One region of the Paenibacillus sp. JT31N11 genome, then DNA from elsewhere that is predicted to be linked to it. Evidence: riboswitches for the same ligand, from Rfam matches in the RefSeq annotation. Region 1 holds a riboswitch; each other region holds the start of a gene.

Region 1 (8,076 bases):
CGTGCACTTCATTCATTCTTTGCAGCAAGGCCCTGCGTATGCTCTTGCGGCTGTCCGCCTCGGCTACCTGCATGTTCCCTCCCAGCCGCTCGCATAGTTGGCGCAGCGTATCGAGCCGCTTCTGCTCCTCCTCCGTCTTCACCGCGCCATGATGCACATAATGCACATGCCATTCCGCCTTCAGCCGGTGGGCAATCCGGAACCCGCGCCGGATCAGACGCTCGGAGCGGCTGCCCGTGTCCACGCAGACGAAGATCACCTCGCGTCTGCGCCAATGCCCCCGCAGCGAGGTATTGCGGTCCCACGCCTCCAGCCGCTCGTCCACATCGTCGGCGATTTCACGCAGAGCGAGCTCGCGCAGGGCGATCAGATTGCCGATTTTAAAAAACGATCCCAACGCCTGATCCACCTTCTCCAGCGCATAGATTTTCCCGTCCCGCATCCGGCTCTGCAGCATCTGCGGCGTGACGTCGATGAGCTCGACCTCGTCCGCCATCTTCAGAATGGCATCCGGCACAGTCTCCCTGACACGCACGCCGGTCAGCTGCAGAACGGCATCGTTCAAGCTTTCCAGATGCTGAACATTTACAGTGGAAATAACGGAAATCCCGCTTTCCAGCAGCCGGATGACATCCTCGTATCTTTTCTTGAATGGACTGCCGGGCACATTCGTATGCGCCAGCTCGTCGACCAGCACCACTTCAGGACGAAGCGAGATGATCGTCTCCGTGTCCATCTCCTCCAGCTGCGCCGCCTGATAGCTGGTCTTCGCTCGGGGAATAACAGGCAGCCCGCCTACCTGGTCAGCCGTATCCTTGCGTCCGTGGGTCTCGAGCAGGCCGATGACGGCATCGATGCCCTTGCTGCGGAGAATATTGCCCTCCTGCAGCATTTTATAGGTCTTGCCGACTCCCGGGGCAGCTCCGATATACACCTTAAAGGTACCGCGCCGGATCGTCTCGATTTTCTCCTCGATTTCCCTCGAGCTGAGCCGGCGGAACGAGTCCTCTCCTCCGGCCGGATTGGGCTTGACGGGCAGAATGCGCTCGCCCTCATGCTCTGCCCGGTCCGCCATGAGAAATACATCGATGTTCCTCGTCCGTCTCAGCACTCTGTTTACAATCGAGCCCTGCCAGCGCTCCTGCCAGCGGTTCTTCTTGGAATGGCCCATGACGATCCGGGTCACATTGTGCTGTGTGGCGTAACGCACAAGCTCAGTCGGAAGCTTGCGCAGATGCGGCAGAGGCAGCTCCTCGAATTTGGCCCCGACCTTCTCCACCAGCTTCTGGATCGAAAGCTTGAACGCCTGCTGGTTGCGGCTTAGCTTCTGCCGGGGCAGAACAAACGTGACCACCACCAGATCCCCGTTCAACCGCTTGGCGACCTGCTGTCCCCTGCGTACGTAGAGCGACCCGTTCCAGTGATACTGTGCGGAGACAAGAATCCGTTCCGCCGCCCCGGAGGGGCCAATAAGCCCCTGCTCCTCCCGGTGCTTCTCCAGCGAATCGTTGACGCCCTCGGCCATCAGCCGGAGCGAAATCTCGCGGAGCACGCCGAGATTTCCGCGGCGGGACAAGGCGGGATGCGTACTGTCTCCCAATACCCCCTCGTCAATGCGCTTCAGTATCGTCTCCGGCGAAACATCGATCAACCGGACTTCGTCCGCCAATTCAAGGGTATTCGAGGGCACAGTATCTTCGGCCTTGATGCCTGTCATCTTGAAGACAAATTCGTCTTCACCAGCAAGCTCATAGACATTAATCGTGGTAATAATGCTGATCCCGTGGTCCATCAGAAATTGAATATCCTCGAGCCGGGTCTTGAAGCGGGCGTCTTCACGGTTGCGGTGGGCAAGACCGTCGACGAGCAGCACCTCGGGATTCCGGGCAAGCAAAACCTCCAGCGGCAGGTCCTTTTGCTCCTTGCCAGCCCGCTGCCAATGGATGCTTGGCACGCGTTCCAGCTCCAGCGCCTGCTGGACGGTTTCCGACCGCTGCATCGTCGATACCGCACAAATGACCACATCGATCCCCTGCTGCTTCAGAAGCTTGCCTTCCCGAAGCATATGATAGGTTTTGCCGGATCCGCTGACCGCGCCAATAATGACCTTCAAGCGTCCCCGGTGCAGCCTGGAGATAGAATGCAGGATTTCTTCCGGTGTCTTGCGTCTGAACTGAGTCACGTTCCCTCCCCCTCCCGCAGCCAATCATCGAATTGCTTATATGCCTATTATGCCGTTGATTCTGCCGAAAAAGAAACCGCCCCGTCCGCGGAATGCCGTGCGGACAGGGTACGGTTACTCTTATTTCTTCAGCTCCGACAAAGCCAGATTGAGCTTCAGCACGTTGATCCGCTTGTCGCCGAATACGCCCAAGTCCCGGTTTTGCGTATGCTCATCGACCAATGCCTCCAGCTCCGGAGCGGAAATGCCGGTCAGCTTGCTGATTCTGGGAATCTGCACCAGGGCTGATTGCGGGGTAATATCCGGGTCGAGACCCGATCCCGAATTGGTCACCAGCGCAAGCGGCAGCTGCGCAAGCGGCACGTTAGGATTATCTTTTTGCCACTGCTCGATCGAAGCCTTCGTCCGCGCCAGCAGATCCGGATTGGATGGCGCATAGTTGTTGGTGCCGGAAGCCTCCGCTTTATATTCGATGCTGGATACGCGTCCCTGAAAATAGCTCAGATCCGTAAAGTTCTGCCCGATCAATTCGGAGCCGACTACATTACCGCCTTTATCCTTCAGCAGACTCCCGTTCGCCTGGGAGGGAAACAGCAGCTGCGCAAGTCCCGTGCTGACAAGCGGATAAGCGATTCCGCACAGTACGATGAACAGCACGCCGGCCCGCAGGGCAATCCCGAAAACCGATCCTCCGGACTGCTTCTCATTCCCGCTATCCGTAAGTGGTGTACTCATGGTACGATTCCTTCTTTCCATTTGAGTTTATAGCCTTGCGCCGTTCGTCAGATCCATACATGGACGATCAAATCAATCAATTTAATACCGATGAACGGAGCAATTATTCCTCCCAATCCATAGATGAACAGGTTGCGGCTTAGCAGACGCGAAGCGCTCATCGGACGGTAAGCGACCCCTTTCATTGCCAGCGGGATGAGCAGCGGGATGATGATCGCATTGAAGATCAAGGCCGACAATACCGCCGACAGCGGCGAACCCAGCCGCATCACGTTCAAAGCATCCATCTCCGGAATAGCCAGCATGAACATTGCTGGAATAATTGCGAAATATTTGGCAACGTCATTGGCAATACTGAACGTAGTCAATGCTCCGCGTGTCATCAGCAGCTGCTTCCCGATTGCCACCACTTCGATAATCTTCGAAGGGTCGGAGTCGAGATCGACCATATTTGCCGCTTCCTTGGCGGCTGTCGTGCCGCTGTTCATCGCAAGTCCGACATCCGCCTGCGCAAGTGCCGGAGCGTCATTCGTGCCGTCGCCTGTCATGGCAACCAGCTTGCCTTCGGCCTGCTCGCGGCGGATAACGGCAATCTTGTCTTCAGGGGTGCTCTCGGCGATGAAATCGTCGACGCCCGCTTCTCTGGCAATCGTAGCCGCCGTCAAGGGGTTATCCCCCGTACACATGATCGTCCTGATGCCCATTGCCCGAAGCTGGTCGAAGCGTTCCCGCATACCGGGCTTCACGGTATCCTTCAAATAAATCAATCCGAAGATCTCTTTGTCTACCGCTACGGCCAGCGGCGTACCGCCCTCGGAAGAGATCCGGTCCGCCTGAGTACCCAGATCCGCCGGAATAGCGCCTCCCTGGGCCAGCACCCATTTACGGATCGCGTCGACTGCGCCTTTGCGCACGATGCGGCCATCCTTCAGATCAATGCCGCTCATCCGGGTTTCCGCTTTGAATTCCACAAAGCTTCCGCCTTCGCCAAGCGCGGCATCGTACGTTTTGCCGTTCTTCTTCATCCATTCCAGTACGGAGCGCCCTTCCGGCGTTTCATCCTGTACAGAGGTGATCGCCGCCCAGGCAGCCGTCTCGTTCACATTCGCCTTGCCCACCGGTACGATTTCGCTGGCCATCCGGTTTCCGAAGGTGATCGTCCCTGTTTTATCCAAAATCATCGTATTGATGTCCCCTGCGGCTTCCACCGCTTTACCGGACATCGCCAGTACATTAAACTGCGTGACCCGGTCCATGCCGGCGATGCCGATCGCCGACAGCAGTCCCCCGATTGTCGTCGGTATGAGACAGACGAGCAAAGCGATGAGAACCGGAATTTCCAGATCGACATCCACGTAGGAAGCAATCGGTCCAAGCGTTACGACGACAATCAGAAAAATAAGCGTCAAGCTGATCAGAAGCGTATTCAAGGCAATTTCATTCGGCGTTTTCTGCCGCTTCGCCCCTTCGACGAGCGCGATCATCCGGTCGATGAACGTTTCGCCGGGATCGCTTGTGATCCGGGCCTTGATGCGGTCGCTGACGACCCTTGTTCCGCCGGTGACGGAGTTGAAGTCGCCGCCGGCCTCCTTGATGACGGGCGCGGATTCGCCTGTAATCGCCGATTCATCGACAGATGCGAGACCCTCGATGACTTCGCCGTCACCGGGAATCATCTCCCCCTGCGAGACAATGACGATATCCCCTTTGCGAAGCTCGGTGGAAGGCACGACTTTGATGCCGCCGCCTACGACCTTGTTGGCCATAATTTCCTGCTTCGTTTTCTTGAGCGAATCCGCCTGCGCCTTGCCCCGGCCCTCAGCCAAAGCCTCTGCGAAGTTGGCGAACAGCACCGTGAACAGCAGGATTACAAACACGGTCAAATTGAAGCCGATGCGGTCCCTTGAGTCGAAATATCCCGGGAATATCGTCATCAGCAGCACGATGACGGTGCCGACTTCAACGACAAACATGACAGGATTCTTGATCATGGCTGCGGGATTCAGCTTGATTACGCTGGCTTTCAGCGTCTGGACGACAAGATCGCCAGAAAACATGCTTTTTTTACGATTTCCATTCATTCTCGGCTCACCCCATTTCCTTTAACGAATTGTCAAATACTCGGCGATCGGGCCCATAACGATAACTGGCAGGAAGGTCAGCGCGCCAATCAGAATGACAGTCCCGATCAATAAGAATGTGAACAGCGCATTGTCCGTGCGGAACGTTCCGATCGTCTCCGGCACCCATTGCTTGCGGGTCAGCGACCCGGCAACGGCCAGCAGCGCAATCATCGAAATATACCTTCCGAAGAACATGACAAGGCCCGTGGTAATATTCCAGAACGGCGTATTATCTGCGAGTCCCTCAAATCCGGAGCCGTTGTTAGCCGCGGATGAGGTGTATTCATACAGCACCTGCGAGATGCCGTGGAAGCCAGGATTCGTAATGGCCCCTTTTCCAAGATCGGTCAGGAAGGCAATGGCCGTCGGTGCAAGAATGATAAACGGATGCGCCAGAATAGCGATCGCGATCAGCTTCATCTCCCGCGGTTCAATCTTCCTGCCGAGAAACTCCGGCGTTCGCCCAACCATCAGACCGCAGATGAATACGGCAAGAATGGCATACATCAGCATATTGACCAGCCCCACGCCTTTACCGCCGAATACGACGTTAAGCATCATCTCTGCAAGCGGTACAAGACCGCCTATCGGTGTGAGCGTATCGTGCATGTTATTGACCGATCCCGTTGTCGCCGCCGTCGTAACCGCTGTGAACAGGGACGACTGGGCAATCCCGAAGCGTACTTCTTTACCTTCCATGCTGCCTTGTGATGCATCAATGCCAAGCCCGTTCATGACAGGGTTCCCGCTTTTCTCAGCCGAATAGACGACAGAGAGGAATACAAGGAACAGGATCATCATGGCCGAGAAAATAACCCAGCCCTGCTTGCGGCTTTTTGCGAACCTGCCGTACATGAAAGGCAGAGCCGCAGCCAGCATCCACATCGACAAAATCTCGATGACATTCGTAAGTGGTCTCGGGTTCTCGAACGGATGCGCCGAGTTGACGCCGAAGAACCCGCCTCCGTTGGTGCCCAGATGCTTGATCGATTCCAATGAAGCTACAGGTCCGATTGCGATCTGCTGGGTCGCGCCTTCCAGAGTGGTTACGGACAAGGTGGGATCAAGCGTCTGCGGCACCTGCAGGCCGACCAGCACCAGGGTGACGATAATCGCCAGCGGGAAAAAGACCCGCGTGTGCGCTTTGACGAAGTCCTCGAAGAAGTTGCCTACCGTTTTGCCTTTGCTTGTGATTCCCCTCACGAATGCGACTGCAACCGAGAAGCCGGTCGCCGCCGACGTGAACATCATCATCATGATGACCGCCATTTGCGTGAAATACGACAGCCCGCTTTCACCGCTGTAATGCTGCAGGTTCGTATTGGTCATGAAGCTGATTATCGTATTCATGATAAGCGTGGGCTCCATATCGCCGATTCCGTTCGGATTTAGCGGCAGCCCGCTCTGCACCCGAAGCAGCACATAGCTGATGGCTACGAATATGAAGTTGATGGTAACGAAGCTGATGGCGTACTTCTTCCAGCTCATCCCCGCCCTGTTCTTCAGCCCCATGATCATATAAATCACTTTCTCCACCGGACCGAACACCTTGTCGGTGCGGTTAGGTTCATTCGAGAATACATGATATAAATAATTCCCGAGCGGTTTGGCGATCAGCATCAGAACGCCGATCACAATAATAATTTGCAATATGTCCATAGCCGTTCCTCCTTGGGGCTTAATCGACTCTCAAGCTCATTTAAAATTTCTCCGGATGAAGCAGGGCATACACCAGGTAGATCAGCAACGCGCCTGTAAAAATCAATACCAGCGTCATAAGCGTTCTCCCTCCGTCTCGTCGATCGATTTGTCGCACCAAACCAAGAATCCGGCGATAACAAGGAAAGATGCGATCAAAGTCAAAATCATCCATACATCCAACATAACAGCACTCCCTTTATGGTTGATCATTCAGGCGGCTGAGCAAGAACCCGACATCTCCGGATTGCGTGCGCACAATATAGGCAGCCCCAAGCTTTTTATAAATAACCTCGGGATGCCATACCGTCGTAATAACGGTAATCTCCTGGCAGGACCAGTTGGCCATGAGCTGCAGATACTGACAGCTGAGCGGCAAGCTCGACTCAAAAATATAAACGCGTCCGATCGAAAATTGGGGAGCCGCTCCCGCTTTGCTGCGGGTCGTGTTCACTCGTATAATTTCATTAACGCCCAGTTCCCGCAGCAGCTTTTCTTCCCTCCTATTATTCGTGAGGGCGACCACAGGCTGCTGTTTGTAGAGCAGCAGCCGTACGAATTTTCTCCCTGCCTCAGTCGATGCAGCCACCAATATTGGCCGTTGTTCCATACTTTTCTCCTCCAAATTCAGGGAAGAAGGCAACAAAAAAGAAGCCTTAGGAAAAGAGTAACCTTTACCTGCGGCTTCTTTGACCATGACAAACGTCCTGATCGCTCGCGATAAGTGTTGCCTCTCCCGGTACGCTTACGAGGTTAGCTGTCGGATTCGGGCATGAGAGTAGCCCTACGCCCGGCATTTTGGAATGCCGGATGATTCACCCCGTGACCGTCGCCTTCGTCCCGATGGACGAGGACGGTCGTTGGTTCCCCCGTTACTGCAGCTGCTGCGCAATATTCAGCGAATGAAACAAATTCAAGATTTATACAAAAATCTATACAACAAAAAACCGCAGAGGCACGTGACGCTCTGCGGTCGAATTTAATCGATCACTTCGTTCACCATTCCTCTCTCCACCTGCGCTTACGAGGTTAGCTGTCGGATTCGGGCGGTGAGAGTCGCCCTACGCTGCATGAGTTTCATGACACTCCTGCAACGATTCACCCCTGCGCTGTACGATCCGACTCTCACATCGGATACCAACAACGCTTCTATGGTTCCCCCGCTTTCCACCCGAAGGCGGAAACTCAGCGATCAAAAAAATGGATATATGCTGTTAAGCACGATATGAATCATACTCCCAGCCGTACGGCGTGTAAAGCATGTCCAGAACAGCTATGGGCACAAATAACGCCGCTGGACATATTTTCAAGCGCTTTCAGAGGATCAATGCTTCTTTA
Region 2 (8,076 bases), on a different contig from region 1:
CTTGTATCGTGCTGATTTTGAACAGTTATACCATGAGCGATTTGTCCGCATTCCTGCTTGTAGGGCTAAACTGGTTTGTACTTATTATTGGATTTGGCCCCTTTGTTCTATCCATCGGTTTCCTGACAGCAGCGGTTGCATACACGCATTGGCGGCCGATTACTCCTCTGCTCTGGGTAATATTCATGGGAGGCGGAGGCCTGTTGTTCTCCAAAATGGGTCCGGTATTTGATCAGCTTAACGGAGATACGGCAGTGGTTTGGTTTCCGTTTCCATGGGAGGTGCTGGCCGCGATGATCGTCAGCCTGCCGGCCGCTTACCTCGTCATTCGATTATGCGCCTATCTGCTTGATAGAAAATTAGCCTAAAGACATATTCAACAAAGAAGGGAATGACATGAAGATGGAAACAATGACGGAAAACTGGCGGCCATCCGATAGTAAACGGCCCGAAAGCCGGGAACTTCTGCTGGAAGTCACAGGTCTGCAAAAGGCATATGGCAAGAAACAGGCACTGTCGAATGTGACCTTCTCGCTTCAGGCCGGCACTTCATTCGGGTTTCTTGGTCCCAACGGAGCAGGCAAATCGACCACCATGAAGATTTTGACCGGAATCGTGAAGGCGGACAGGGGGAGTGTGAGCCTGTTCGGCAGAGATATTACCAATGATATCGATGCGGTTTCCAAATACATTGGTTATGTTCCTCAGGAAATAACCCTGTATGAGAAGCTGAGCGCTTACGATAATCTTGAGTTTTTCGGTCAGGCATACGGTGTTCACGGAAATGAGCTTAAACGCCGTATTCAGGAGATTCTGGAGAAGACCGGGCTGATTGACCGGGCCAGGGATGAAGTGCAGACCTTCTCAGGCGGTATGAAGCGACGCATTAATATTGCGGCAGCCATGCTGCACCGGCCGAAGCTGCTGATCCTGGATGAGCCGACGGTAGGCATTGATCCGCAGTCCCGCAATCATATTTTTGAAATGATCCGCGAGCTCAACAAGGACGGGGTAACGATTATTTACTCCACCCATTATATGGAGGAGGTTGAGGTTCTCTGCGATCAGGTCGCCATTATGGATCAGGGAGCCGTCAAAGCAAGCGGATCGCTTGGCGAGCTTCTCGAGCAATACGGGCGCAAATCCATTTATCTGGAAGCCGCCGGACTGACGGCTCCTCCCGTTGATCCGCAGGTTACTCAAACGCGCAAAGAAGGCTCGGGCTGGATACTGGATACGGAGCATGTGGCGGGAGTGATGCAGCGGCTTCTGGGCACAGCCGCCCGGAGCCAGTGGGATGTCAAGCAGCTTGAGGTTGTCAGGCCGTCGCTGGAGAGCGTATTTCTGACGGTCACCGGCACCGCGCTGAGAGACTAGAAGCCTGTAAGGATACAGAAGGGAGATTTTCAGATGAAATCCATTATTATGAAGGAATTGAAATTGATCCGCAAGGATAAGCGCAGCTTTTTCTTCCTGCTGCTGATGCCGGCGCTGTTTATCGTCATGTTCGGGTCCGTCTTCAGCAGTTCGGGAAGCTCTTCGCAAGTTTCCGTCCACGCCGTCGATCTGGATCAGAGCGAGGCTTCGCAGGCATTCATGAAGCAGATGGGAACGATTATGGATGTGACGGCGGAAGATCCGGATAGCCTGAATGAAGGAATTGACAAGATCCGTCAGGGGCAGTATACGGCTCTGCTGGTTGTGCCCGAAGGCTTCGAGCAGGCTATCAAGGAGGGGCAGACGGCTGGAATTAAGATGTACGAGGATCCCGCATCCGCTATCTCCAATGCCCCGATAACAGCGATACTGGAGAATATTACAGGCAAGTACAGGGAACAGAAGCTAAATGATACGCTGATCCGGATGGGAGATACGGAGGAACAGGCCAAGCAGGCGCTTGCCTCCCCGGTAACAGTCGAAGCTGTGCCCACAACCTCGGATGTTTTTAATTATATTGACCAGGTGGTTCCGGGGATGACCGTCATGTTCGTGTTCTTTATTATGATTACGATGAGCCGCCGGTTCTTTGAGGAGAAGAAGACCGGACTTCTGTCGCGTATCCGCAGCACGAGTATCAAGCCGCTGCAGTATTTGCTTGGAATGTGGATTCCCTTTGTCCTCACCGTTGCTGCACAATGCGTGGTTCTGTTTACCTTCGGCCATTTTGTTTATGACTTGAGTCTTGGCGATTTGTCGGCACTCGCATTAATTGTACTGGGACTTAGTATTGCCGGAACAGGTCTCGGCCTTGGCCTTTCCTTCATTGTTCCGGGCGAAGGAGCCGCTATGGTCATTACCCAGCTTATTTCCATGGGAGGCGCTCTGGTAGGCGGTCTGTGGACACCATCATACATGCTGCCGGATTCGATCCAGACCATTGGCCATTTTACACCGCAGTATTGGGCGCAGCATTCGCTGGTGGACATTATTGCGCATGGCGCACATATTGGCGATGTATTTGGAGCGGTTCTGATTTTGCTCACGTTTGGAGCAATCGGTCTTGCAGTCGCTTTTATCCGTCTGCCCGGCTTTCTGCGTTCTGCGGCTAATTAAGGGGATGATCGGTTTGGGACAAATAGCGGCGGAAAACAGGGAGAAGAGACGCATAATCATGTGTCTCTTCTTTTTTTATTATTAGAAATTCGGGAAATGCTTTATTCAGGCGTCCCAAGCGATACGCTTACATCAGGGAGCGAATTATGAGAGACATTTGCGGCTGATGCCAAATTTTGAGGCATGAATAACGATTTTTCCTATGTTAACATGAGTGGCGTCGGGAGAAACCGGCAAAACCCAAAACCAACGAGGAGGAAATAAATTCATGAAAATAAGACCAATTCGAGTGGGAATAGCAAGTGTTCTTGCAGCAAGTGTAATTGTACTTGGAGGGGGAGCAGGCTTGCAGCAGGTCAGTGCAGCTTCTGCAAATACAGCCCCAACAAAAACGTATAATATAAACATTAACGATACACTTTCGAAACTTGCGCAGCAATATGGTATCGATCTTGGCAAGCTGCTGCAATCCAACCCTTCCCTGGGTAACGGCAACAGTATTTTCCCCGGCATGATCATTAAAATTCCGGTTAATGGCGGATACGGGAATGGTTCAGGTGCTCCTGCTAACGGCGGCAGCGGTATGCCTTCAACTGGCGGCGGCAGCGGAACTCCGGCAACTGGCGGCAGCGGCACGCCTTCAACTGGCGGCAGCGCACCGGCAAACGGCGGCTCAACCACAGATCCCGGAACAGTATCGCAAAGCGAATTTGCTTCCCAGGTTGTAACGCTCGTCAACCAGGAGCGCAGCAAAGCAGGCTTGTCTTCACTGCAATCCGATGCTCTGCTGACTAAAGTGGCGACTGCCAAAGCGAAAGACATGTACGACAACAATTATTTTGATCACAACTCGCCAACCTATGGTTCCCCGTTTGATATGATGAAGCAATTTGGCGTATCTTATAACTATGCGGGTGAAAACATTGCCAAAGGCCAACGTACACCTCAGGAAGTTATGACTGCATGGATGAACAGCGCAGGCCATAAAGCCAACATCCTGGGTGCGAATTACAAAAAAATCGGCGTTGCTTATTACAATGGCGAATGGGTGCAAGAATTTACTTCCTAGAATAACTTACGATGGAAAGGCGGCCAATGCTGGCCGCTTTTTTTGTTGCATACAGGATTCAAGCTCCGGATGATGGCTTCCTCGGGCTTCTCTTATGAGCGAACCAACAAATCACATAGTTTCGTTTTGAACCCTTCGTTCGGCTTGACGCGAAATTAACCGGCGGTTATTATGTAACCAATGGTTATTTAAAATTCCAAACAACGAAACAAGGGGTGTCAAGATCATGACGACAAGACGAAAAATGCTGACTGAAGAAATGAAACAGGCCATCCGGCATTCGGCTGCACGGCTTTTTGCAGAGAAGGGATATCCATCGGTAACGATGCGTGAGATAGCCAAGGAGGCAGGCTGCTCGCATACCGCGATCTATTTGTATTTCAAGAATAAAGAAGATCTGCTGCAGCAGATCGCTATCCCGCCGCTTGCGGAGATGGAAGGCCGGATGCTGGATAGGCTGGGAGACGCGGACGCAGTCCCGCTGGACAAATTGATTGGCGCCTGCCAGGAGTATGCTGTGTTTTGCCTGAGCAACGGCAGCTTCTTTAATGTTCTGATCACATCGGGCGGCGGCCGGGTGGATGAACCGGAGCCCGAGCTTGAAGTGAATCAGATCCGCAACCGTATATTCGGCCACCTGATTCAGGCGCTGGACAATGTGGTGGATGACGAGGGTCCTGCTGCCGACGCTGAAGCGGCGCTCAATCGTGCGCGCATTTTATTTTATTACATGCAGGGATTCGTCCACACCTATAATGGCAGTCTGGAATCCATCGATTCACTTTTGGAGAGGACGCTCCCCATTTACAATCAAGGAATAAGAACATTGGTGGCAGGTATGAAGGCCTAATATCGATGAAAAAACAAGAGACAGGCATTAAAACGCCTTTGTAAATAAGTCCTTTGACATGGAGGGAATTGACAAAATGTTAGCGAATTGATAAGGATACTTCTTTTGAACCTGTCGGGGGATGAGCTTTATGAAGGATCAACAATCTCAATACGAGTCATTTATTTCCACTCATCTGCATCAATTGGTTGATCAGTCGCGGATAGGCGTCTTTCTTTTTCATGAAGATCAAATTTCGTATGTCAATCCGTGTCTGGCGGAGATGTTCGGATACTCCCGTGAGGAAATTATCGGTATGCAGCCCAAGGATCTGGTCTTCGAGGAAGACCGGGCATTTTTCAAAGACAAGATCAGCCGTCGGTTGAGAGGGGAAGGCAGGGGCGCCCGCAATTGGCTCAGAGGGCTCAGGAAGGACGGAAGTCTGTTCTACTATGAAGCCAAGGGATTACTGGTCGAGTATGATGGCCGCCCCGCACTGGTTGGTACGCTGACGGATGTCACCAGTACGATAAAAGCGGATGAAATTTTACGTGAGCATGAACTCAGGTATCAACGCCTGATCAAATATTTGCCTGAACCCATCGTCGTTCATGACGGGGAAACGATTTTATATACGAATAATGCCGGCCTCCTCCTCTTTGGCGCCACCAGGGTTGAGGAATTATTTACCGTTACCTATATGGATTTGATTCACGCCGATTACCGGCAAATGACGAGCGAACGCATGAGCTTGCTGCTTGCCTCGGATGAGCCTTTGGACTTTATGAAATCCAAAATCGTCAGCCTTGATGGAAGGATCATCGATGTCGAGGTTTCAGGCATCCGGATTCATAATTTTCAGGGACGCCCCTTTGTTGTGCAAAGCGTGTTTCGTGATTTGACGGAGCGCAAAAGAGAGGAAGAAGCGATTATCCGGTCAGAGAAGCTGTCGGTAGCAGGTCAGATGGCGGCGGGAATCGCTCACGAAATCCGAAACCCTTTAACCTCCTTAAAGGGTTTTACGCAGTTTCTAAAAACAAAGGTAAGCGACCATCATGAATATTTCAATATTATGCTTGCGGAGCTGGACCGGATCAATACGATCGTGCAGGAATTTATGGCGCTGGCCAAACCCCAGGTCAAGCAGTTCAGCCAGCATAATCTGGCCTCCATATTGGAGAATGTGATTACGCTGCTGGAAACCCAGGCGATTATGAACAATGTCGAGATGAAAAAGGATTTTGCCGCGAAGATGCCGACGGTATATTGCGATGAGAATCAGCTCAAGCAGGTATTTATCAATTTGATGAAAAATGCCATAGAGGCGATGCCAAGCGGAGGAGATTTATCCATTACCCTGAAGGAGGGGGACGCGGGTATGCTCATTGTCCGCATTCAAGATCAAGGGGTGGGAATCCCCAAGGATAAGCTTGAGCGTCTAGGCAGCCCCTTCTACTCGACCAAAAGCTCCGGTACCGGGCTTGGACTCATGATTTGCTTGCGCATTATTGAAGCCCACCGCGGTACGCTGAAATTTGAAAGCGAGGAAAGCAGCGGCACAACCGTCACAGTTGAGCTGTCTGCCTTTGAATGGGAGACAGAGGGATAAATGAATGGCGTTCAGCCCGTTATTGTTCGCGGCTGGACCTATTTACCAGTGTATTTGGGGGATAGAATTATGGTATCCTTTAACGCGAGCCGAAACTTATCGTACGGGGGATCTTTATGAGGCAGCAAACAGATGCTTTCAGCAAGCCATAATCTGTTTCCTGCCTCGCGGAATATTATCCGAGCCAGTCGAATTGGCAGGATGAAAATCCGCTGGGGGTGAATCGCTTTGGAGCGGGCATATCCGCTATGGCGTAGGGTTGAACTCCTCAATCCGAATCCGACAACTAACCTCGCAGGCCGCATGCACAAACAGGCATACTTAACCAATCGGGAGAGAGGCTGCCTTGTTTGAGCGATGACGGAGTTTGGAGACAGTTCTGTATCAGAACATGCCGATAAACCCGTAAATAAAAAGGAGGACATTGGTTTTGGTAAATGCAAAATGGAGAAAAGGCGCAGCAGCAGCTATACTTGGATTGGCAATTCTTGCCCATGCAGGGGCGGCAAACGCTGCAGCGGTATACAAGGCAAAAGACAATGATACTTTCTGGACGTTGTCCAAGCAATTCGGTGTGCAGCTCGATCAGCTGGTGAAAGCGAATCCAGACGTGGACCCGTCCAATATTTATGCGGGCTTGTCCATCACAGTGCCGGGATCGGCAGCGAAAAAAACGGCAGCAGCTCCGAAACCCGCGGCGGTCAAGGCGATTAAAATGGAATCAACGGCCAAAGCGCTGCCGAAAAATACCGTGACAGTCAACGGACTGGCCTACAACTATACGGATGTTGTACAAGCCAAAGCAAGCGCTTATACAGCTGATGAATCCGAGAACGGCTGGGGCCCGGTTGACTATTACGGCAACCCGCTCAAGCTGGGTACGATCGCAGTTGATCCCAACCGTATTCCGATGGGAAGCAAGGTGTATATCACCGGTTACGATCATGACGGTTTGCCTGTTGGCGGCATGATGGCCGTAGCGACAGATATGGGGAGCGGGATCAAAGGGGATCGCATTGATATCTTCGTACCGCAATCGCAGGAAAAAGCCCAGAAGTTCGGGTTTCAATATGTAAAGGTTTTTGTTCTGGGCAAATCATAATGCTTCAATATAATCGATCATAAATGAGCGGCGCCCCATTGCAGGGGCGCCGCTTGGCGGTTTCAGGGCTTTACGCTTCGTGCAGCCGGTTCTCCAAGCAGCTCGGGGAGCGTAACCATTTGATAGCCTTTGCTGCGGAGCAGCTTGATCAGTTTGGGCAGCGCCTCTAATGTTCCCGATAGATCCTGGCCGATGCCTCCGCCTGCATGCTGAAGTATAATGGAGCCCGGCTGCAGGGTTTTCTTGATGTTAAACAATATCGTACTGCTGTCGATGCCCCGCCAGTCGACGGAGTCGACATCCCAGTTGACGGCAATATAACCGTTTTGCTTCATCCATTCAATTTGCCCGGGCAGTACTTCCCCATAGGGCGGTCTGATTAATCTGGGACTATATCCGGCGAGCGGACGCAATATGGCGTCAGTATTGCGGATCTGCTGCTGGAAGGCAAACAGGGAAATACGCGAGAATACCGCATGGTTATAGGAATGGTTGCCGATTACATGTCCTTCCCTGCCAATGCGTCTGACTATGGACGGATAAGAAGCGGCGCGCGATCCGACTACAAAAAAAGTCGCCCTGACTTTATAGCGGGCCAATATATCAAGCACCTTGGACGTGTAGCGGGGATCAGGCACGTCGTCAAAGGTAAGCGCAACCTTCCTCTCCTTGCGCGGGCCGCCAATAATGAAGGTACCGGGATAACGCTGCTGCAGATTTACCCAGGATGTGGCGTCACGTTGCGATTGTTTCTTTTTCTTCTGCTGACCTGTCTGTCCGCTCTGGAAGGAATGCTCGCTGACGCCGGGTATGCTAAGCGGCAAGTTGCCGGGCTCATCCTGTGGTTGAGTATGTAAGGGAGAGGGGCGTTTATCCAGCGCAGCAGCATGCAGTCTACGCACCGGATCAAGTGA
Region 3 (8,076 bases), on a different contig from region 1:
TAGCGTGGAACAGCAAATGGATCGCAACAGCAGCGGCCGGCATGATTCTGGCGGCGGCTCTGCCGTCATTCGCCCAGGCTGCGGACTTGACACCGCCGCTCAGCACTTCCTCCTCGCAGGAGCAAAACGGGAAAAACGAGCAGTGGAGCAACGGTCATGATCACCGGAAATACAGCGAGAGTGACCGCGAGAAGCACCGGATGAGAAGGCTGACCGAAGCCGCCCGGTATTTTGGTATTGAGACCGCAGGCAAGGATGCCGATCAGCTGCGCGAGGAGCTCAAAGCTGCCCGTAAGGCGGACGAAGCCAAGTGGAAACGGTTTGAGACGGAACAGAAGGCGAAGCATCTGGCGAAGCTGCAGGCATTTGCCAAGAAGCTGGGCATTGCCACGGAAGGCAAGGATGCCAGGCAGCTCCGCCAGGAAATCCGCGAGCGCTGCAAGGATAAACATGAGAAGCAGGAGCACGGCACTAGTTCAGAGGCTCCTGAACCTAACAAGCTTAAGACAGCCGAGTAAGTAAACAGTATGAAGCGCCTGGAGCAATCCGGGCGCTTTTATTTACCTTATCGCAAGTATAAGTTTCACGCCTGTAAGTATATATAAGGTCAAGTGGAAGAAGCGAACTGCGCCGCCAAAAGGACGGCGGCAGCCGGTTCTTCCTGGTGGCTGGATGGATTTCTGGAGCAATTCTTGCCTCATCCTGCTTCGTTTATACCTTCATGCCTGTCACGTAATCTCGGCTATTCAGAAGGAATACCAAACCCGCTAAGAGAATGAATATAACAGAAGTTTCCAGAATGGAAATTCATATATTGATAACAGGGGCAGGTTTGGGATGAACAGAAAATGGCTTAATTCTCCTTTCACGTACGCGCTTGGCATGTTTGCTTTGATGATTCCAAGCCAGGCCTTCAATTCCTTTTACAGCTATTATTATGTTGAGAAGCTGGGTCTTGGAGTGGGACTTGCTACGCTGGCCCGTACCATCTATTTAATATGGGACGCGGTGAATCAGCCGATAGCCGGCTATCTGTCGGATCGCACCAGAACGCGTTTCGGCCGGCGCAAGCCCTGGATTTATTCTGCCATTCCTTTTTTTATGGCCTCATTTGTCATGGTTTTCGCCGTGCCGCAGGGATTGGGGAATATGAACCTCTTCCTTTGGTTCCTCGTTTCGCTTATTCTCTATGAAGGGGTTGCTACGATTCTCTGGGTGAATTACGGCGCTCTCTTCCCGGAGCTGTTCCGGGGCAGCCGATTACGGGCCAAGGCTTCGGCAATCCAGCAGGGCCTTCAGATTGTGGCAATCCTTATCGGCTCGGCGCTTACGCCACTCGTATTCGATGCCTTCGGCTTTGGCTATATGGCGCTTGTCTATGCCGTGGTTTTCGGGATATTCATGCTCTTGTGCGTGATGAGCGTGCAGGAAGGGAGTACGGAAGTTTCCGAGCCCAGGCTTGGTTTAATCGAATCCTTCCGCGAGACGTTGAAGAACAAGGAGTTCTGGATATTCAACATTGCCAATTCGTTCGCCCAGACGGTGAACGGGCTGCTCAGCTCGATGATCCCTTTTTACGCCAAATATACGCTCCGCATTCCCGAATCCCAGGTTTCCCTGCTGTTGGCATCGATATTTGTATCGGTTATTCCCCTTGTGGTCGTCTGGTACTGGATCGTTAACAAGCTTGGTTCCCATAACGGCTGGCGGGTTTCTCTCGCTGTTTATGCCTTGTCCGTCATACCGCTGTGGTTCGGTCAGGGACTTGCCAGCGGGATTGTATTCGGGATTATTGTCGGCTTCGGACTGGCAGGGTTTCTGGTTACTCCGCCTGTGCTGAACAGCCGCATCATCGATCTGGATACGGCCAGGACCGGCCAGCGCAGGGAAGGCGTGTATACGGCTGTCAGCGGATTCATCACCCGCTCCAGCGGTCTGATCTCGGCCTTGGCATTCTGGACCATCGGCATGCTCTTTGGCTATGTAAGCGGCGACGAACCCGGACCGAATCCTGATTTGACCTTTCGCGTCCTGGTTTGTGTTGTCCCCTTTTGTTTACTGAGCGTTTCCTTGATTCTCTCGTTTTTTCTGAAGCCATTTCCGAAAAGTCAGGATTGAATAAAGTATTGGAGGTGCAGCAGATGGAGAAATATTTAATTTTGAATGCGGATGATTTTGGGCAGAGCGAGGCCGCCAATCAAGCTATTATGCATTTGCTGGAGGAGCGGAAGGTATCATCGGCAACGATTATGCCGCCTGCCTCGGCCTTTGAGCAGGCGGCAGCGTGGTGCCGTAAGCAGAAGGCAGCGAATATCGGGCTGCATCTGACGCTAACAAGCGAGATTGCCGCTTTGCCCTGGAAAAGCCTGACCGGCGATCCGTCGCTGGAGGGCCCGGACGGGCGCATGCACGCCACCATCGAAGCCTTCGAACGGCAGTCCGATCCGAAGGCGGTTGTACGGGAAATGCAGGCGCAGTTCGAGGCGGTGAAGCAGGCAGGTCTGACGGTATCCCATGCGGATAATCACATGGGAAGTCTCTATGGCCTGGCGACAGGCAGAAGCTATCTGCCGCAGGTGCTGTGGCAGTGCTCCCGGCGCGGCCTGCCATTCCGTCTGTTCCGCTGGATCGATCCCCGGGACAAGTTTCTGGCGTCTATTCCGGGGGCGGAGCAGGCGCTGCGCAAGGTGGTCCATCTTGCGGATACGCTCGGCGTGCCGATACCGGATTATCTGCTGAGCCATACGTATGGCGTGGAAGAAGGGGAAACCTATGAGAGCTTCAAGCAAATGATGATGGCAAAGCTCTACGATCTTCCCGAGGGAATTTGCGAGACGTATATTCATCCGGCAGCCGAGGACGAGCATATGAGCGCCCTTGTTCCATCCTGGGAGAAGCGGGTATGGGAATACAAGCTGATGCAGGGGGATGATTTCGCTTATGCGCTGAGGGATGCCAAGGTTGCCCTGGCGACTTACGATGATGTGCGCAAGTACAGAAAAAAGCCAAGGCTCAAATCCGCGGCTGTGCTGTTGAGATCGCTTATGACCAGACAAAAATAATGGGCAGGAAACATTATAGGTCATAAATGAAGATATCCTGCGAAAAAGGTTGATAGGAAGAGGATAGGATCTATGTAAGCGTTTATATCGCTATATAGGGTAATGAGCTTAAATATTTTCCAGTTTCCGTTGCTGTACAACAAATAAGTGAAGGAGTAATATTCAATAAGTGAAGCAGCAAGTCGTGGAAAAGAGTTTCAATTTCATAGAAATCCTTAATCGCTGAGTTCTGAAACAGAAACGGGGGAACCATGGAGGCAGATGCAGTTGATCTGGTCTCAGGGGTGAATCACCTGGCGCAAGCCAAGGTGTAGGGCGACTCTCGCGCCCGAATCCGGCAGCTAACCTCGTAAGCGTACGGAAGAGGAATTATCGCGTTTTAACCATGTTCAATTATGGATAAAGCCGCGGAAAGCTCCTAACTTTCTGCGGCTTTTTTATGCTTGAAATTAGGGATAGGATCATTTGCTTCACAACAAAAGCAGCTAAAAGGGGAAGTCACAGTGGTAGGCAGATTCAAACGGTTATTAATCGGACGTCCAATGAAAAGTGCGGAAATTGAAGGGGAAAAGCTGACCAAACTTAAAGCGCTTGCGGTATTGTCCTCGGATGCGCTCTCTTCAGTCGCTTACGGGACGGAGCAAATTCTGATCGTTCTGATGGCTGCGGGCTTCGCGGCGGTATGGTATTCCATCCCCATCTCGCTTGCCGTGCTGGGTCTTCTCCTGATTCTGATTTTGTCATACAGGCAAACGATCTTCGCGTATCCCGCCGGAGGCGGGGCTTATGTAGTAGCCAAGGACAATCTGGGCGTCCGCACCGGACTGCTGGCCGGAGGCTCGCTGCTTGTCGATTACATTCTTACTGTCGCCGTCAGCACATCCGCCGGGACTGATGCCATTACATCGGCTTTTCCGTCCCTGCATGATCATCGCGTACTGATTGCGCTCATCATGATTTTGTTTTTGACCATTATCAGCCTGCGCGGAATTACGGAATCCGCGTCCGTGCTTGCCATGCCCGTTTATTTGTTTGTCTTCGCGATTTTCGCACTCATTATTTCGGGAATCATCAAGTATGCGCTCGGAGGCGTTGACGCGCATCCTCCGGAAATCGGCGCCGCAGTATCGAATATCAGTCTTTTCCTGCTTCTGAAGGCCTTCAGCTCCGGCTGTTCCGCGCTCACCGGCGTGGAGGCGGTGTCCAACGCCATACCGAACTTCAAGCAGCCAGCCAATCGCAATGCCGCCGCCACACTGATCATGATGGGCGCCATTCTGGGCGCTATGTTTGTGGGAATCAGCCTTCTCGCCTACTGGTACGGCATTACGCCGAATCCGAAGGAAACCGTAGTCTCCCAGATCGCCGATTCCACCTTCGGCAGAGGCGTGATTTATTATATCATCCAGGGAGTCACTGCCCTGATTCTGTTTCTGGCGGCCAATACAGCCTACTCGGCCTTTCCCCTTCTGGCGTTCATGCTGGCCAAAGATAAATATATGCCGAATGTGTTTATGGTGCGCGGCGACCGACTCGGCTTTTCCAATGGCATTATCATTCTGGGCATCTTGTCCGCTCTGCTCGTGGTGCTTTTCCATGGCGATACGGAGAGCCTCATTCCCCTGTATGCGGTAGGTGTCTTTATTCCCTTTACGTTATCCCAGCTGGGGATGATGGTGAGGTGGATTAAGCTGAAGCCAGCCAACTGGATCATAAAATTAGTCATCAATACAATTGGCATGCTCACCACTCTGGTCATTACGCTGATTTTTATCTTCACCAAGTTCGGCCATGTCTGGATGGTCTTTCTCTTCCTGCCTGTTGTGATCTGGATCTTTCTGAGCATCAACAAGCATTACCGCAATACGGCGGATCAATTGCGGATCAACATGGAAGCGGACAAACCGGTTATTAAAGGAAGCACCATCGTGGTTCCGGTAGCGGGCATAACGCGCGTTGTCATGCAGTCGCTGAGCTACGCCAAGTCGCTGACGGAGAATGTGGTCGCCGTTTATGTGGGATTTGATGATGAAGATATTGAACGGATGGAGAAAAAATGGGAGGAATGGAATCCCGGCGTCCGTCTCATCGTGCTTCGGTCCAGCTATCGCAGCGTGATCAGGCCGCTCATGAAATTCATTGATACGGTCGAGTGGAAAAGCGCGGAAACCGATCATATTACCATTCTCATTCCCCAGTTCATAACCAAGCATTGGTGGCAGTATATTCTTCACAACCAGACAGGCTTGATGCTGCATGCTTATTTGTTCGCCCAGAAGGATGTAGTTATCACGACTGTCCCCTATCATCTGAATCGGTAAGCTAACCCGCCATGCGCATTGTTTTGGAATATCGATGCAGCTGATAGAATAGCAGCTCAAGCATCAGGCGGTCTTCATCTCTTGCTTAGCAGTAGATTGGCGCTGGATATAGCGCTCCAGCTCGCCCTGAAATTCCAGCTGCAGAGCTGCTGAATTTTCCAGATCGCCGGGAGTGACCAGCGAGGCCGGCTTGTCGGCAATCGGAAGTCCGCTATGCTCGAACACCTTGGCGACAAACTGGGTGCAGAAGTAAGCATTCTCGCGCTGGAACTCCATATTCAGCATAACGCCGAACAGGCCGATCAGATTGTATTTGTAGTTTTCCTTGTTGGCTTCAATGGCTTGGATGTAGGCCTGCATCCGCTCATAAGCGGAGCGGCTGATCGTACAGCTGTAGACGGCACAGACTGCTTTGCCGAACAGCTTGCCCTTCATATCCTCTTTGACGAATCCGCCGGATAGCGGATTAAGCGGCTGCTTGCGGCCAAAGCTGTATACATCCTTCAAGTCGGAGTCAAATGCGATGGAAGCGTGATTGCGGGGCGCCTTCGTGACGAATTTAATCATTCTTGTAAAAAGTGTTCCAGTGTCCGTCATCAGGACATAAATCGTTTTCTGATCATTCATAATCCATTTTCCCCCGTACCCTTATATGTTTCATTTCTGTTATCTTAAGAGTACGGGAGAACGCCGTATGACGAAACATGCTCGAGGTTGGTTTCTTACTGGACCTGCGGCGGGGATGTTAATAATTGGATGTCCCGTTCAGGCGCTTACTGGAGGTTGAACCGGTTCAATTGTGACAGCGGGTAAAGGGCAGCAGTTTGAGAACGGTATCCGTGGATGTTATCATATTGATATGTTCGGCGACTGCCAAAACGAAACGCCTGCTTTCTGTGCTTTCTGATCATTTTTTTTGGATGAAACCCGCCTCAGCCGCCCAATTGGCGGCCTTTTTCCGTTTTCCTAACTTATTGATTGATCGCGCTTCACATGGCTTATATTTATATAAGTTCAAAGGGAGGAACGCTGCCAAAAGGATGGCGAAGCCGTTTCTTCTTATCAAACCGTCTTCTGTCCGAAGCCGCGCTTGAACAAAAGCCCTGTCGACCCTCTGGCGCAGAGCAGCGAGAAGGCCATAAACAGGAGCGCCCAGACGATTGTCGGGATAAATGTTACTCTGCCGAGGCTGGCTGCATCCCCGGCAGTTCCCCATGCCATAAAAGCGTTTGACAGAATGGTGAAAGGGCTGATGATGGATTCCACCAGCACAATGAAGGCAATGAGCAGATAATAGCCATGCCGCAGCCATGCCGGGGCTATCGCGGCGATGACGAAAGTTGCGGCGGCAAAGACGGCGCACCATGCCATCCCGTAGCCATTGCGGACAAACAGCGCCAAGCCGATAAGGGCAAGCGCCGCGGCAATGTTCAGACCGGTCCGCTCTTTGCGGCTGGCATACAGCCGAAATAAGAACAGGGCGAAAAGGGCGGAGCCCATATAGCCGGCAAGGGCGATTGGAATCGCCGCCCACGTATCCGCATAGGAGGAGAAGGTAACGCCGCCGCCATTGGAGAACAAATGAATCGATCTCACCTTGCCTGACAGCACCAGCGTGACCAAAGCATGAGACAACTCGTGGACCAGCGTATCCACATTGCGGAAGTAAGCGGAGAACGGAATAAAGCGTGTAAGAAATATCGTAATAAGCATGAAGATTCCCATTTGCAGCCAGGCTTTAATAATAATCCCCCACTTTCTTTGTATTGCGAGTATAGCCGTTACTGCGCGATATTTTTATACTAACCTGTACGTTTCTATTTCGCAAAAGGATTCCAATATCAAGTAATTCCGCCAAACCACAGCGCTGGATGCGAAAGCGGCGACCGGCATTATTTTGCCTGGAGGCATAATTTGGTAGATAATAGAGGGGCATAGGCTTTGATATGAGATTCTATTCAGCAGAATGACAGGAAGGGAGCCGGGGAGCTAATGGGTGATCTGAGCAAGCAGTCGTTTTCCTTTTCATTAGGTGAGAATTTATATTTGCGCGGCGATGTGAGAGTGATCGAGGATGGTCGGAGGAAGCCGGTCATCATTGCCGTTCATGGGTTCAAGGGGTTCAAGGATTGGGGCTTCTTCCCGTATCTGTGCGAACAATTGGCAGGGAGGGGCTACGCGGTCATTTCCTTCAATTTCTCCTGCAACGGGGTAGGGGAAACGGATTTCGACGAACTGGACAAGTACCCGTTGAACACCTACTCCAGAGAGCAATCCGACCTGAAAGCGCTGCTCGACTATCTGATGAATGGCAAGCTGCCCTTCTCCCAGGATATCGATCTTTCGCGGATCAGTCTGATTGGACACAGCAGAGGCGGAGGCAACAGCATTATTTATGCCGCTCAGGATCAACGGATCGGAGCAGTTGTCACCTGGAACGGCGTCGCCAAGGCGGATTTGTTCGATGCGGCTTTTCGTTCAGAGGTTATGGAGCGGGGTATAGGTTATGTGATCAATGCGAGGACGAATCAGGAGATGCCGGTCAGCGCTGATTTTTTTCACGATCTCGATGCCAACCGGGAGCGCTTTAATATTCCTTCAGCATTGGCTGGACTCCCGATTCCCGTACTGGTGCTGCAGGGAGATCAGGATGCGGCTCGCCTGCTCACTGGTTTCAGGAAGCTTCAGACAGC
Region 4 (8,076 bases), on a different contig from region 1:
GCTGTCATCTGCAAAACGTACAATCAACCGATTGTGGTCAGCCTCATATCCAGCCAGATGGACGCGGACCGTATGGATTACCTGCTGCGCGATGCATACTATACAGGCGTCAATTACGGAACATTCGATCTGGAACGCATTCTTCGCGTTCTAAGGCCGTATCAGGGACGAATTGTTGTAAAAGAGAGTGGAATGCACGCTGTTGAGGATTATCTGATGTCCCGCTACCAAATGTATTGGCAGGTTTATTTTCACCCGGTCACCAGGAGCTCGGAAATTATACTTCGACAAATATTTCGCAGAGCGCGCGAGCTTTATGGGGGCGGGTATGCTTTCTCATGGATGATCGAACCGCTCCGGCATCTGATGGAAGGTACGCTGGATGTGGAGAACTATCTCCTGCTGGACGAAGCCATGGCTCAAACAGCCTTTACGCAGTGGTTGAAGGAGGAGGATTCTCTGCTGGCAGAATTATGCACCCGATTCCTGAACCGAAAACTATATAAATACATAACCATGGACAATGCCGATGAAAAGCTTTGGCAGGAAATTCGTGAACAATTCCAATCGATCGGTCTAAATCCGGACTATCATCTGGAAATCGACTTTCCCTACGATATGCCGTATGATGTATACCGTCTGGGGCATGATTTCATGGACAAGGATGAACGTCCGCCGATTCTGCTTCTGGGGCAGGATGACCGCTTGTCCGAAATCTCCAGAAAGTCGGATATCATCCGCTCGATTACCGGAATTCATCAGGGCAAATATCATCTGTATTACCCCGAAGAGCCTTTACTTGAATCGGCACATCTGTTGTCGCCGCATATCCGCGAACGATTCGGGCTCTTATTATAGAAGGGAGATCAACTTGCTTATGTTAATCGACACGCATACCCATCTGGATTCGAAACAATTCGACGAGGACCGCGCGGAAGTGATCGAACGGGCCCGTGCTGCCGGGATCTCGAGAATTATAAATATCGGCTTCGACCGGGAGACCATTCCCACGACAATGGCTCTGGCGGAGCAATATGATTTTATCTATGCGATTGTAGGCTGGCACCCTGTTGAAAGCATTCATATGCTGCCCGGGGACCTGGACTGGATTGCATCGCTTTGCGATCATCCCAAAGTTGTCGGAATCGGCGAAATAGGCTTGGATTATCACTGGGATACGTCTCCGAAGGACGTTCAGCAGCGTGTTTTCCGGGAGCAGATCCAGCTTGCGCGGCAGAAGAAGATGCCCATTTCGATTCATAACCGGGAGGCGCATGAGGACGTGCTTCATATACTGAAAGAGGAGAATGCCAAAGATGTGGGCGGAGTCATGCACTGCTTCTCAGGCAGCTGGGAGACGGCGAAACAATGCCTCGACATGAATTTCTATATTTCGTTCGGTGGACCGCTCACATTCAAGAACGCGCGTGTTCCCAAAGAGGTGCTTGCACAGGTGCCGCTTGACCGTATTTTGATCGAGACCGATGCTCCTTATTTAGCTCCCCACCCCTACAGGGGGAAACGAAACGAATCCGCTTTTGTCCGTCTTGTAGCAGAAACGGTTGCCGAAATTAGAGGGAAAACTGTAGAAGAAATCTCGAAAATTACGACAGAGAATGCTCAGAATTGTTTTGCTTTTAAAGAAAAAGGGCTATAAGAGGCAGCAATCAAGACATTTCGAGTGAAAAAACTAATTTTGAGTCAGTAAATTGGCAGTTTTTCACGTGATTTTCCTTAAAATTCGTTAAAATCGCGATTAATCTCTTCTTTACAATGAGCAGCAAAAGGCGGTATCATTCATCTCAGAGCTTCAAAACTTGCATTCCTTTTCCAACATATCGCTTAATCTCCGAAGTCGGAGAGCGGGGGAACCAAACATTGATACACTTCGTATCGGACGAAGGGCAGTAAATGTTGAATTCTTCTTGGGGTGAATTTTATGGAAGCATGTGGTAGACATGCCAGCCATGAATAGGGCGACTCTCTCGCCCGAATCCGACAGCTAACCTCGCCAGCGTAATAGTGTTATAAGAGAGATCAACCTCGTGCATTTAATCCATGTCCCGTCGTCATCTGGGAAGCCACGAAACAGATCCTCTGTCGTCGTCGGCTTCTTTTATTTTGAATATTGCGTAAAAAGACGACATAGGGTTTAGCATGGAGGTCGAGGTTGGAAATGAGGAGTGGCGTGCAATCACGCCAACAAAAACAATAGAACCGTCAAAGGCAATCATGTAACTAGGCGGCGGGGCTATGAAGGAGGACCGAAGAAGTGGGCGCACTCCAGCTTAAGGATACCCATGGTAAACGATCATCCAGCATGTCTTTCGCATTGCGATGGAAGCATGAGAACGTGCGTTTAATATTACTGAGCGCTCTGATCTCAATCGCTATGACTTTCATGTTTCTGGTGTTGTTGTACGGAACGGCTGACAAGCACGTCTCCGTAGTAGTGAACGGACAAGAAACCATTGTTTCGACAAAACAATGGGTCCTTCAACGCCTACTGGATGAACAAGCCATCACGATAGGGCAGTATGACAAGGTGTCCTTACCTCTTAACGGGGGAATAAAGGACGGCGACCGCATCGTCATTGACCAAGCGGTACCGGTCCATGTGAAGGCAGACGGCAAGGTAAGAACGTTGTACACGACAGAAAGAACGGTTAAGGCAGTGATCGATCAAGCGGATATACTGATACGCAATCAAGATAAAGTATGGCCTGCCCTGGAGGACAGAGTGAAGTCCAACATGAGTGTAACGGTCACACGGATCGAGAAGAAAATGTCTGAGAAAGCTTACACGGTTCCCTTTTCGGTCGTGAAGAAGGAAGACCCCAAGCTCGAGCAGGGCAAACTGAAGCTTATTCAGAACGGCAATGAAGGTAAAGTAGTCAAACAGTTTGAGAACGTATATGCGGATGGGGTGCTTGTGTCCCAGATTATGGTTACCAAGCTGACGAAAGCGGAGTCGGTCGATAAAGTGGTGGCTGTCGGTACCAAGAAACCGGAAACGAATGTAGTAACGCTCTCGGCGAAGGCGGGCTCTTCTACAGTAACGACCAAGCGGGGCGACAAGCTGAAGCCTAAACAGATTTTGAAGAATGTAACGCTGACTGCTTACGCTGCGGGCGTTTCATCAACGGGCAAGTCAAAGAGTCATCCGCAATATGGGATAACGGCATCAGGTGCGACGGTTCAAGAGGGAAGAACTATCGCGGTTGACCCGAAGGTTATTCCCATCGGCTGGTGGGTCTACATTGAGGGTATCGGTTTCCGCAGAGCGGAAGATACGGGCAGTGCCGTCAAAGGCAAAAAAATCGATGTTTATTTTGAAAGTGAGTCTTATGCTGAGAAGTTTGGTCTCAAACGAGGATACACGGTTTATGTGCTCGGGCCGAATAAGCCGGAGGCAATTTAACCTTGGGACTTAACTCCCTTAATAAGGGTTTACCTCATTCATATCGTATTTTAAACATAAATATGCCATTATAAGGAGAGGCGATTGCCTCTTCTTTTGTATGTTTGTCTGAAGGGAATGGATGGACGGCATGATTAAGGAAATAATCGTAGTTGAGGGCAAGGACGATACCGTGGCCATCAAGCGGGCAGTTGAAGCGGAAACGATCGAAACCGGCGGTTCGGCCATCGGCGCGGATGTTTTGCGCAGGGTGGAGCTCGCACAGCAGCGCCGCGGAGTTATTATATTTACAGATCCGGATCATGCAGGGGAGCGTATCCGTAAAATTGTGGCGCAGCGCGTGCCCGGCTGCAAGCATGCTTTTCTCCCCCAGGAGGATGCAAGCTACAAGGGGGATATCGGCGTCGAGAACGCCTCGCCCGAAGCGATTCGAAGAGCGCTCGCCAATGTGCGTACGGAAGCGGGCAGCGGCGAAGGGACAAGCCAGCCCGACATCACCTGGGACGATCTTATGCGGGCAGGTCTTCTTGTGCACGCGAACGCTTCGGAGAGGCGTCTGAAGATGGGCAATTTGCTCGGCATCGGCTATGCGAACGGCAAGCAGTTTTTTAAGCGTTGCTCCATGTTCCGAATTACGCGCGAGGAATTTGAGCTGGCATTGACAGCGATGGAGCAAGAGAGCAGCGAAAGGGGCAAGTCTTGAATGAGTGGTCCAAACGTGCATGAGGATGTAGCTTCCCCAAGACGCACACGCGACATCATTGCCAAATACGGATTTTCCTTCAAAAAAAGTCTGGGACAAAATTTTCTGATTGATCAAAATATATTGCAAAAAATCGTATCGGCAGCAGGGCTGGACGAAACAAAAGGAGCTCTGGAGATCGGGCCGGGCATCGGAGCCTTGACCCAGCAGCTTGCCGAGCAGGCGGGGCGCGTTGCTGCAGTGGAAATCGACAACAGGCTTATTCCGATTCTAAGGGATGTGCTCGCTGATCGCTCTAATGTTCATGTTGTGCATGGAGATGTGCTGAAGCTGAACCTGGGCGAGCTGATTGAGAAGCATTTTGCGGGGTTAAGCGGAGTCAGTGTAGTGGCAAATCTGCCCTATTATGTGACTACGCCGATTCTTATGAAGCTGCTTGAGGAAAAGCTGCCGCTTGAGCATATTGTGGTTATGATTCAGAAGGAAGTGGCGGAGCGGATGGCTGCAAAGCCTGGCGGCAAAGAGTACGGCAGTCTCAGTGTGGCGGTTCAGTATTATTGCGAGCCGGAGCTTGTCTGCATCGTGCCGCATACGGTATTCATCCCTCAGCCCAATGTGGATTCCGCAGTTATTAAGCTTACGGTGCGCAAGCAGCCCCCTGTTGATGTGAGGGATGAAGCCCATTTCTTCCGTACTGTCCAGGGCAGTTTCGCACAGCGGCGCAAGACAATCTATAATAACCTGACAGCCTTGGTGGGCAAAGAGAACAGGGAGCTTCTGGGGCCTCTTCTGGAGAGCTGCGGCATTGCTCCTGCACGCCGCGGCGAGACGCTGTCGCTGGATGAATTTGCCCGCCTTAGCCACGCTTTGCTGGAAGCCGGACTGCCAAGCTAAAGATCTTCGGACGGCTTAAAAACGCACCATTGACGTTGCTGGCCCATAGGATAGACGAAGAGGTGATTTGCCCATGAAGCAAGGGGACCTGGTCGTCCGCAAATCGTATGGCGGGGACGTCCTTTTTCGCGTTGCCATTCTAGACTCAGAAATAGCAATACTGAAGGGTACGGACTACCGGCTGCTTGCAGACGCTCCGATTCGCGACTTGACGGTAGTTTCCCATCCGGAATCCACCGGTGCGGCCAAAGAGGTTCGCGTTAAGGTAAATGAATCGATGCGGCGCATGAAGGAGCAGCGAGAGAAGCTGGTCATTCATAATGCAAGCGAGCTGAGGAGGGCGACAAACGAAACCCAGCCCTACTTTGAAGTGCCCGGCAAAGTGCTCCATCTTGATGGAGACGGCAATTACATGAAGAAAAGCATGCAGCTATATACGCAGATGAAGGTTCCTGCACATGGCCTGCATGTGCATGAGTCGCAGATGCCTGAGCTGGTACAGCGTCTGCTGCCGCAGCTTAATCCGGATGTTATTGTAATTACCGGCCATGACGGGGTTTTTAAAAATACGCCGCAGCATGAGTTGATGAGCATCAACAGCTACAAAAACTCCCAGAACTTCTGCAATGCAGTGCGCATTGCGCGGGAGTATGAGAAAAGCCGTGACGGCTTGATTATCGTTGCCGGCGCCTGCCAGTCCCATTATGAAGCTCTGCTGCAGTCCGGTGCCAATTTTGCAAGCTCACCAGGCCGGATCCTTATTCACGCCCTGGATCCTGTTTATGTTGCCATCAAAGCGAGCTATACGTCCATCAGGGAGACGGTCAATCTTGCCGATGTGATTCACGGCACGATCAGCGGGATCGATGGCGTGGGGGGGATTGAAACGTTAGGAAAATACCGCGTCGGACTTCCCAAGCCCAAAACATTGACGGGTATCAAGCCAACCGTATAATATTCCACTTCGCAAAATATATTATGCATCCGGCCCTAAATTAGACTTTTCATTATTGACAATTTGTTTGCCGCACTGTTATAATTATAATTTTTTGACAAACCACCTCTTTTTAGTTATAATGGACAAGGAAAGAGGTGGTAGTGGACAATGGCTAAAAATGCACTGATGGAGATCAAACGCAGTTTGGAAATCCATGTCGGCTCCAAAATACGTCTTCGCGCAAACGGTGGTCGACGAAAGACCATTGAACGAACCGGAGTGTTGGAAGAAATCTACCCTTCTGTATTCATTGTCAAACTTGACGAGGAGCAGCATGCGTTCAAGCGGGTCTCCTACAGCTACGCAGATATTTTGACTGAATCGGTTGAAGTGACTGTAGATAGCGATGATGGCCAAGTTCGCATTACGTATATGCAATAAAAGAATAACAAGCCTGATCGAGTACGGAGACCCTTCAAAAGTCCGTACTCTTTTTTCTGTTCATTAAGCGTCATACCCCAAGCGAATCTCCAAAAACAGCCTGTTTGCCTGCGTGCATGAAGAATTTAAATTCAAGCATACTAACGGTAACTTACAGGTCGAAGGAGGATTCTATTGGGATGAGCCGCAAACGCCGAAGCTTTATGAGCGAGCAGTTGAAGAATGAACTGGCGAAGGACCTTGGATTTTACGATACGGTGCAGCGCGAAGGCTGGGGCGGCATTAAAGCCAAGGATGCCGGGAATATGGTGAAACGGGCAATTCAATTGGCTGAGGAGGCTGCCGCCAAACAATTCACCGCGCCTCAAGCCGCGCCATACGTGCAGCAGCGCTTCACAGCATCCACGCCGCCAGTTGCCGTTTATGTGCCGCAGGGACAACCGGAAAGAAGCGCAGGCAGTTCTTTCTCGCCGGCTTTTGTGCAGACCATGCAGTCGCGTCAGCCATATCAACCACGCCATTAGCCGATTGGATTTCGGGAGATGAACTCCCGGGATGACCGGATATATTTCATCCAGAAGCTAAGATGCCTGAGCGGACATAAACGCCGCGCAAAGGACATCTTAGCTTTTCTTATGGCCTTTTGTTAGAATATAAAAAAAGATTCTATTTTTCTATATATAACGAACGGGTGACACAAATGAAGATTTATGAAAAAGCGCCGGCTAAAATCAATCTGATGCTCGATGTATTGCGTAAACGGGACGATGGCTTCCATGAAGTGGAAATGATTATGACGATGGTGGATCTGGCAGATCGTCTGGAGATGGAAGAGCTTCCCAGGGATACGATTATTATTTCGAGCCAGGCTGGCTACATACCGCTGGATGAGAAGAACCTTGCCTTCCAGGCGGCTAGATTGATCAAGGACCGGTATGACGTCTCAAGAGGGGTTTATATCCATTTGGACAAGAAGATCCCTGTTGCTGCGGGGCTTGCAGGGGGCAGCAGTGACGCTGCGGCTGCGCTCAGGGGCTTGAACAGGCTCTGGGAGCTTGGAATCTCTGAGGACGAGCTGTGCACGCTTGGCGCGGAGCTGGGCTCGGACGTACCTTTCTGTGTGACGGGAGGAACCGCGGTTGCGCGCGGCCGTGGCGAGAAGCTGGAGCCGATCGGCAATCCGCCGCAATGCTGGGTCGTGCTAGCCAAGCCGCCGATCAATGTGTCGACGGCTGACGTATACGGAAAGCTGCGGGCGTCGGAGCTCAAGCAGCATCCTTCTACCTCGGCGATGTTATCTGCTATTGAGCGGGGTTCCTTTTCCGATATATGCGCAAATCTCGGCAATGTACTGGAGTCGGTTACGCTTCATGCCTATCCGGAGGTGCTCCAGCTCAAGGAAATCATGTACCGGTTGGGTGCCGACGGGGTCTTGATGTCGGGCAGCGGTCCTACAGTTTTTGGCCTGGTCAGCAAAGAAGCCAAAGTATCACGGATATATAATGGTCTGCGTGGTTTCTGCAAAGAAGTTTACGTGGTAAGAATGCTGACATGATAAAGACGTTTTTCTTGATTAAATCCGTATAAAAATGATATATTATCATTATAATATTCGGATTTAGCGAGGGGGACGATGCTGTGAAGAAATTAAAACGAAGTGCTAGGTTAGTTGAAATGACG

Evidence for each region. A riboswitch is a leader RNA that binds a small molecule or an ion and turns the genes downstream of it on or off. The one in region 1 is predicted to bind cyclic di-AMP.
Region 2: it holds a riboswitch for cyclic di-AMP, as region 1 does, so the genes downstream of both, AC0YNV_RS14050 (3D domain-containing protein) here and AC0YNV_RS30170 (hypothetical protein) in region 1, are expected to answer to the same signal.
Region 3: it holds a riboswitch for cyclic di-AMP, as region 1 does, so the genes downstream of both, AC0YNV_RS28465 (APC family permease) here and AC0YNV_RS30170 (hypothetical protein) in region 1, are expected to answer to the same signal.
Region 4: it holds a riboswitch for cyclic di-AMP, as region 1 does, so the genes downstream of both, AC0YNV_RS37200 (ubiquitin-like domain-containing protein) here and AC0YNV_RS30170 (hypothetical protein) in region 1, are expected to answer to the same signal.

The regions. Positions count from the first base shown of each region.
Region 1 is NZ_JBWDNQ010000012.1:84,027-92,102, reverse strand. It holds gene AC0YNV_RS30195 (histidine kinase) at 1-2,182, opposite strand, end outside; gene kdpC (potassium-transporting ATPase subunit KdpC) at 2,303-2,917, opposite strand; gene kdpB (potassium-transporting ATPase subunit KdpB) at 2,965-4,998, opposite strand; gene kdpA (potassium-transporting ATPase subunit KdpA) at 5,020-6,699, opposite strand; gene kdpF (K(+)-transporting ATPase subunit F) at 6,740-6,817, opposite strand; gene AC0YNV_RS30170 (hypothetical protein) at 6,938-7,348, opposite strand; cyclic di-AMP (ydaO/yuaA leader) riboswitch at 7,465-7,649, opposite strand; cyclic di-AMP (ydaO/yuaA leader) riboswitch at 7,742-7,939, opposite strand.
Region 2 is NZ_JBWDNQ010000003.1:322,837-330,912, forward strand. It holds gene AC0YNV_RS14020 (ABC transporter permease subunit) at 1-368, shown strand, start outside; gene AC0YNV_RS14025 (ABC transporter ATP-binding protein) at 397-1,377, shown strand; gene AC0YNV_RS14030 (ABC transporter permease) at 1,411-2,553, shown strand; gene AC0YNV_RS14035 (CAP domain-containing protein) at 2,822-3,622, shown strand; gene AC0YNV_RS14040 (TetR/AcrR family transcriptional regulator) at 3,849-4,472, shown strand; gene AC0YNV_RS14045 (PAS domain S-box protein) at 4,603-6,060, shown strand; cyclic di-AMP (ydaO/yuaA leader) riboswitch at 6,138-6,376, shown strand; gene AC0YNV_RS14050 (3D domain-containing protein) at 6,491-7,162, shown strand; gene AC0YNV_RS14055 (polysaccharide deacetylase family protein) at 7,225-8,076, opposite strand, start outside.
Region 3 is NZ_JBWDNQ010000010.1:223,220-231,295, forward strand. It holds gene AC0YNV_RS28450 (hypothetical protein) at 1-518, shown strand, start outside; gene AC0YNV_RS28455 (MFS transporter) at 838-2,118, shown strand; gene AC0YNV_RS28460 (polysaccharide deacetylase family protein) at 2,142-3,062, shown strand; cyclic di-AMP (ydaO/yuaA leader) riboswitch at 3,273-3,433, shown strand; gene AC0YNV_RS28465 (APC family permease) at 3,566-5,383, shown strand; gene AC0YNV_RS28470 (hypothetical protein) at 5,447-6,010, opposite strand; gene AC0YNV_RS28475 (M50 family metallopeptidase) at 6,446-7,096, opposite strand; gene AC0YNV_RS28480 (alpha/beta hydrolase family protein) at 7,376-8,076, shown strand, end outside.
Region 4 is NZ_JBWDNQ010000024.1:10,160-18,235, forward strand. It holds gene AC0YNV_RS37190 (HD domain-containing protein) at 1-858, shown strand, start outside; gene AC0YNV_RS37195 (TatD family hydrolase) at 878-1,657, shown strand; cyclic di-AMP (ydaO/yuaA leader) riboswitch at 1,830-2,032, shown strand; gene AC0YNV_RS37200 (ubiquitin-like domain-containing protein) at 2,273-3,421, shown strand; gene rnmV (ribonuclease M5) at 3,552-4,124, shown strand; gene rsmA (16S rRNA (adenine(1518)-N(6)/adenine(1519)-N(6))-dimethyltransferase RsmA) at 4,125-5,018, shown strand; gene yabG (sporulation peptidase YabG) at 5,092-5,973, shown strand; gene veg (biofilm formation stimulator Veg) at 6,124-6,396, shown strand; partial or broken gene AC0YNV_RS37225 (small, acid-soluble spore protein, alpha/beta type) at 6,576-6,749, shown strand; gene ispE (4-(cytidine 5'-diphospho)-2-C-methyl-D-erythritol kinase) at 7,097-7,951, shown strand; gene purR (pur operon repressor) at 8,035-8,076, shown strand, end outside.